Regions from separate parts of the Sphingobium sp. B2D3A genome, predicted to be linked through region 2. Evidence: predicted binding sites of a transcription regulator. Region 2 holds the regulator's gene; each other region holds the start of a gene.
The links. Region 2 encodes LexA, which represses DNA repair genes until DNA is damaged. Its sites were predicted from a motif close to GTTCCNCNCTTGTTCT; they were not measured.
Positions count from the first base shown of each region.

Region 1: the regulator LexA is predicted to act here: its motif matches at 1,266-1,281, upstream of M2337_RS16860 (LexA family protein).
Region 3: the regulator LexA is predicted to act here: its motif matches at 1,152-1,167, upstream of M2337_RS07160 (ImuA family protein).

Region 1 covers NZ_JAOQOI010000002.1:12,868-15,132, forward strand. The annotation lists gene M2337_RS16855 (Y-family DNA polymerase) at 1-792, opposite strand, end outside; gene M2337_RS16860 (LexA family protein) at 798-1,244, opposite strand; gene M2337_RS16865 (SOS response-associated peptidase) at 1,389-2,030, shown strand; gene M2337_RS16870 (hypothetical protein) at 2,168-2,265, shown strand, end outside.
Region 2 covers NZ_JAOQOI010000001.1:2,857,127-2,859,391, reverse strand. The annotation lists gene M2337_RS13275 (ComEC/Rec2 family competence protein) at 1-1,053, shown strand, start outside; gene lexA (transcriptional repressor LexA) at 1,078-1,782, opposite strand; gene M2337_RS13265 (bestrophin family protein) at 1,908-2,265, opposite strand, start outside.
Region 3 covers NZ_JAOQOI010000001.1:1,539,331-1,541,595, forward strand. The annotation lists gene M2337_RS07155 (Y-family DNA polymerase) at 1-494, opposite strand, end outside; gene M2337_RS07160 (ImuA family protein) at 376-1,149, opposite strand; gene M2337_RS07165 (nuclear transport factor 2 family protein) at 1,433-1,888, shown strand; gene M2337_RS07170 (hypothetical protein) at 1,915-2,265, shown strand, end outside.

The DNA.
Region 1 (2,265 bases), on a different contig from region 2:
GCGCATTGTCGTGGCGTCGCTCACCGGCTCGCCAAAGCAGCGTGTTACGGCGGTGGCCTTCAATGGCTCCGGCTCGGGCTGAAAGCCCTCGCATTCGATCCCATTGAGTTCGAGGACAAGGCGCTCGAGAACGACCGTGCCGACGCTTCGCGCAATGTCAGGATGCAGAGCGGCAAGGTCCGCAGCGGTCGCTACCCCCAGCGGACGCAGCCGCGCGGCCAGGGCCGGCCCAATCCCCCAGACCTCTTCGACTGGACACGCTGCAAACAGACGCTTGCGCAGCTCCATGTCGTGCAGATCGACCACGCCGCCCCAAACCTTCTCCGATGCCTTGGCGAGCGCATTGGCAACCTTGCTCAGCGCGCGTGTCGGACCAAGCCCGATCCGCGTCGGCAAGCCGACCGATCGCATGACCGCTTCGCGCACGCGATGCGCTGTGGCAACGTCGCCCATCCCGTCAGGCAGCACCGGCAGTCCGAAAAAGGATTCGTCGATGGAGTAGATTTCCACGGTATCGGAAAACTCCCCGATCACCATGTTAAACCGGCGATTGAGATCGCTGTAGAGTTCGTAATTGGAGGATCGCAGCTCGATGCCATGCCGCTTGATCGTGTCTCGGATCAAAAAGACCGGCGCCCCCATCTTGACATGAAGGGCTTTGGCCTCGGCGCTGCGCGCAACGGCGCAGCCGTCATTGTTCGACAGCACCAGGACCGGCACGTTGCGCAGCTTCGGATCGAACAATCGCTCAGCGCTGACGTAGAAGTTCTCGATATCGAGGATCGCCCACATCGCGATCAGCCCTGAAGGTTGCGCACGCTGGCGCGCACCACGCCCCAAATCTCGACGCCTTCGGCGCTCGTCTCGCGATAGTTCATGCGGCTGTTGCGCGCCTGAAGGTAGGCGGTCCCGCCACGCGTGCAGAGCTGGCGCACGACAAACCCGCCATCTACAACCGCGATGACGATACGCCCGTTGCATGGGCGGCTGTCGCGGTCCACCACGACGATATCGCGGTCATAGATGCCGGCATCGATCATCGAATTGCCGCGCACCTCGAACACGAAGCTCGCGGCCCGATCTAAACGCAGCAGATCGACCAGATTGATCCCCGATTCCTCCCAATCCTGCGCTGGCGATGGAAAGCCCGCGCCGGCGCTGCCGATGATCTGCAGGCGCAGATCTACCGGCACATCGATCAAGGGAATCGGGTGATCGGAGGACAAGGCGAAGGCGAAGGACATCACGCAATTGTAATGCGCACTAGAACATAATGGGAACAGAGATTTTACACCGTTCGTCGCAAGCACGCTTTCGCCAGCCCAGCAACGAGCCGGAGCGCCGGCTCCGCACATTGACTTTGCCGCGCGCGGCACGAAGTATCAGCCATGTGCAATCGCGCTCAAAGGGGTGAACCCGAAACGATCCGCGCCACCTTCGGCGCGCGAATGTTCCGTGAGTTCAACGAGGGGCCGCTCGTCGTCCATCCTAAAGACCCCGGCCTTGTCGTCCTCCAGCACGAGGGCCAGCGCGTGGTCGATCAGATGACATGGGGCTTCCCGGTCTCGCTCAAGAGCACGAAGACCGGCCTGCCCCTCAAACCCAAGCCGGTTAACAATGCCCGGTTCGACAAGCTTGGCGGCTTCTGGCGCCGGTGGACCGGTGTTGCGAACCGCTGCCTGATCCCGACGGCGCGGTTCGCTGAAGCCATCGGCCCGAAGGGCAGCATGACAGAGGCATGGCTATCCCTCCCCGATCAGCCGGTGTTTGCATGGGCTGGCCTCTGGACGGACAGCGCTGAATGGGGCCGTTGCTACACGGGCGTGATGACCGACAATGCTCCTGAGCTGGCTGACATTCATGATCGCTCGCCCGTGATCCTCGACCCCGCCGATTGGGAGACGTGGCTCACCGCGCCGCTCGATATGCTTTATCAGTTCGACCGCCCCTATCCCGCTGACAGGATCAAGGTCGAGCGCACCGCCATTCCTTGGGTAAAGCGCCCGCCGAGCGCTCCAGCGCTGCTGTAAGGCCGGGCAGGCCACTCCCCTTCGCCAGCTCTTGGGTCAGCGCTGCGTTCCGTGGCCCTGATGCCCGAAGACCCTTTGTGCGCACCGCGCTAGATTGTGATAAGCTCTCGCGCGGGGCATTAGAATGGGGCGGTAGAGTGGGGTGTTACTTTCTCATCATTGGTCAATGGATTTACGATTTTCAGACGTTGATTGCCGGAATTCTCGCTGTTGGAGCCGCGCTTTATGCGGCCAG
Region 2 (2,265 bases):
ACCGGCGCGCTGATCGTGATGATCTTCTGGCCGGAGGCTGTCATCGGCCCCAGCTTCCAGATGAGCTTCGTCGCCGTGACCGCGATTGTGGCGCTTTACGAATATCCCCCCGCACGGCGGCTGTTCGAGCGACGCGACGAGGGGCGGATAAAGCGCTGGACCCGCAGCCTCGGCGCTTTGCTGGCGACAGGTTTGCTGGTGGAGCTGGTGCTGACGCCGATTGCCTTTGCCCATTTTCATCGCTCGGGCCTGCTTGGCGCGGCGGCCAATATGATTGCCATTCCGCTCACAAGTTTCGTGGTAATGCCGGCCGAAGTGCTCGCGCTGGTACTCGACGCTGTGGGGCTGGGGGCGCCGGTCTGGTGGGTCGTCGGCGTGGCGCTCAAGTTCCTGCTGTGGATCGCGCATACTGTCGCCAGTCAGCCCTTTGCGACGCTGTCGCTGCCCGTCTCCAGCGGACTGGCCTTTGCGCTCGCCATGATCGGCCTCTTGTGGCTGATGCTCTGGCACACGGCGCTCCGCTGGTGGGGCTTGCCTCTGGCGGCGCTTGGGTTTTTCCTGACATTTCTGGCACCGTCCGCCGACGTGCTCGTCACCGCCGATGGTCATCATGTGGCGGTGCGTCTGGGCGACGGGCGCATGGCGCTGTTGCGGGACCGGAGCGGGGACTATGTTCGGACGACTTTGGCCGAGGCGAGCGCTTATGACGGCGAGTTTGCGTCCCTCGCGCAGGCGCCGGACACGCGATGCACGCGGGACATGTGCGCGATGACATTGCCGGGCCGTGCTGACCAGCCGCCGGTTCACCTGCTGATCAGTCGCTCGCGCCTGCTCGTTCCCTATCCCGAGCTGGTGGCCGCCTGCGCACAGGCTGACCTCGTGATCGCGGACCGGCGCCTCCCGCCCGGATGTGTGCCGCGCTGGGCGAAGCTGGATCGGCCAGCGCTGAGCGCCATGGGCGGTGCACTGATCCTGCTCGACAGTCGGGAGATTGTGCCGGGGCACGATCCGCGCAGCCGCCATCCATGGATCGCGGGCACCGGCTCGCGCTAGAGCCGGCGTCCCATATCGCCCGCCTCAGTTATAACGCCGCAATAGCCCCGCGAGCCGGCCCTGAATGCGCACCTGCCGCGCCTCATAGGTTTGGGGCTCATGGTCGCGATTGGCAGGATCGAGCCGCACCTTGCGGCCGTCATGATGGAAATATTTGAGCGTCGCTTCATTCTCGTCGATGAGGGCAACGACGATCTGGCCATCGCGCGCCGTCTCGGTCCGCTGGATCAGCGCGAAGTCACCGTCGAAAATCCCTGCTTCGATCATCGAGTCACCGGAGACTTCCAGCGCGTAATGATCGCCGGCGCCCAGCAACGCGGCCGGGACCGGCAGCATGGTGTCGCTCTCCATCGCCTCGATGGGAAGACCAGCAGCGATGCGCCCATGCAGCGGAATTTCGATCACGTCATTGGCGGCGATAGGGATCGTCCGCGCCGGCGCGGTGGGCGCCTTGCGCAGCGGGGTCACGTTGGTGGCCGCCGCCGGCTCTTCCGTCCGCTCTGCCACGGGCATGCCATCCGGCAGTTTGAGGATTTCGAGCGCCCGCGCGCGATTGGGCAGCCTGCGGATGAAGCCGCGCTCTTCCAGCGCGCTGATCAGCCGATGGATGCCGGACTTCGATTTGAGGTCCAGCGCCTCCTTCATCTCCTCGAAACTGGGCGAGACGCCACCCTGATCGAGATGCTGCTTGATGTAGCTGAGCAGTTGCTGTTGCTTGGCGGTCAACATGAGTGGTTCCCCAATATGGAACGGACGGAGAACGTTTAGGAAACGAATCGAGCCACGTCAACACGGATCGGCTAAATATCTCAGGTCTCGGTGGCTGGCGTGTCGTCCCACGCACGGGCGAGCGATCAGGTCAGGATGTGCTGATCGGGCGCGATGGGTGCGGGGAGGTCGGTCGCGCCGAGGCGGGCGAGCATTTCGCGTTCCACCGTCCGCGTCATCGCATCGAGCGGCAAATCGTTGGGATCATAGCCGAACGGGTCTTCCAGCTGATCGCCCAAGGCATCCAGCCCGAAAAAGGTGTAGCTCGCCACCAGCACCGGAATGAGTGCCCACCAGCCCAGCGAGCCAGCCAATGCGAAGGGCAGCAACAGGCAGAAGACGTAAGTCGTACGGTGGAGAATGAGCGAATAGGTGAACGGCACCGGCGTGCTGGCGATCCGCTCGCAGGCCGCCTGCACATCGCTGAGCGCCTTGAGCTGCCCC
Region 3 (2,265 bases), 1.3 Mb from region 2:
AGCGCCTGCGCGCCCTGCGCGGTAGAGGCTGTGGCCATGCGCACGCTCATGCCAATCGCGGCGAAGGCATCCTCGGCCTGCGCGGCCAGGCCTGCCTCGCCGCCGAACAGATGGTCGCTTCCCGCAATATCCAGTGTTATCCCATCGGGCTGGGCGAGGGTGACATGCGGTGACCAGGCGATGCAATGCCGGGCCAGCCGCTGCAGCCAGTGGCGGTCGGCCTCTTCGTCCATGTCGGCCACGATGAGGTCGGGCTGCAGCGCGCGGGCATCGGCCAGCGTCTGGCCGGGTGAGATACCGAGCGCGCGGGCCTGCGCATCGACGGCGCACAGCCGCAATGCGCCCTTGATCTTGGCGACGAGAACCAGCGGCCCGTCAGGCTGCCCGCCGGTCCCCGCGCTGTCGATACCCTGCTGAATCCGCAGCCTTTCTGTGGGCAGGAGCGGAAACCACAGCGCCAGATAGCGCCGCTTCACGGAACAAGCGTCGGTCACGGTCCCACTCCAGCCGCCAGGAAAGGCCGCAAGGGCCGGAACGTTGGCGCAGCAAGGTCACATCGAAGGTCGGCAGTCCGGGCGCATTGCCCGGCAGCGCGAGCGAAGGTGCGGCGGCCACCTGCCAGCGGGTCTGTGCCGCGCTGGGCACGGGCGGCGCGTCAGGGCGCAGCAGCAGCAGCGTCACGCCGGATTTCTCTGCCGCCAGAGTCAGGCGGCGGCTGGCGGTCAGGTCCAGTGCGGGCATCGGCCCCCAGCCTTCCACCACGACTGCGCTCAGGCCAGAGCAGCGCAAGGCATCCACGGCCGCACGCAGCAGGTCCATGCCGTCCCTGACGGTGCCGATCAGCCCCAGGCCGGGGGCGCCGCCCAGTTCGGCCCAGCCATGGCCCTGCGCCACGCCGCCTTTTCGGCTCGCCTGTCGCTCGCGGAGCCACAGCACCTTGCCCTCGGCCTCGCTCAGACCTGTCGCCAGCGAGACGACGAAACCCGCCGCTGCCGCGACATCGTCCACCTCTGCGGCATAGACTTCATGCACCCGCCCGCGCGCCAGCCCGCCGCCCAGCAGCGTATCGATCGCGGCGATGCCGAACGCCTTTCGGGAGGGGGCATCCGGCATCGCGTGATCGCACAAAAGGGCAGGGGCGAGTCTCATATGTTCCTATTATGTTCCTATTCTGAGCAGGGTCAAGGGATCGTTCCGGCAGCTTGTCCGATCGCGGCCCAAGCCACTGGAGTCGAACGATCATTGCTCCGTCACGCCTGCGACAGAGTATCGCAAAGGCGGTTCCTCGCCGGGCATTTCGCTTGACAAGGCAGACCTGCAGGACGGAATAAACTACAACGACGTATCACGATTTATCCGCTGCATGCGGATGTGCGTCATGAGGGGGAGGTCACAGGGGATGCGGTTCAGGTCAGCCGTCGGCAAAGCGCTTATGCTTGCTCTGTTCGGATCGCTCGCCCAAACGGCTGTGGCGGCCGAGAATTGCCCGTCGCCGGGCATGACCAAGGCCGATTTCGAGCGCTATTTCCTCTGTTTCAATGCGAGCGATTATGCCTGCTTCACCAGCTATTACGACGCCGATGTCGTGTTGGTGAAAGGCGGCAAATGGCCTGATCTCAAGGGGCGGGATGCCATCATCGCTTTCTATCGCGACGTCGATGCCCGTGGGCTGCAGGAGCAAGTCACCCCGCACGCCATCGAGGTGCAACCGCAGGGCGCGACGGTCGATCTGGAAGCGCATTTTCAGGCTACCAGCGACTGGCCGGACTTTGGCTCACGGCCCTTGAAGGCGGGCGATGACTGGCGGTTGCGCGGCGTGCTGCTCTACGAGATTCCATGCGGCAAGATCACCCGCATCCGGCCCCGCCCGCGTCCCGTGCAGCCATGATCGCGCGTCCGATCCGAGAGCTGGCCATGATGGCCGCGCTCCTGCTCGCCGCCCCGGCAATGGCTGCCGAAACTGCCGCACCGGCGGCCTGTGACCGCACCTGCCTCACCGAGATCATGGACCAATATCTGGCCGCCATGGTCGCGCGCGCGCCCGCTCGGGCGCCCATGGCAGTGCAATATCGCGCGACGGAGGATGCGCAGGAGGTCCGTCTCGGCGCGGGCCTGTGGCAGACGGCGACAGGCCTCGGCACCTATCGCATCGACCTCGCCGATCCGGTGAGCGGCACCGTCGGCTATATCGGCGAGGTGCTGGAAGGGGAGGGCAAGGTCACCATCGCGCTGCGCCTCAAGGTGGCGGATCGCAAGATCACCGAG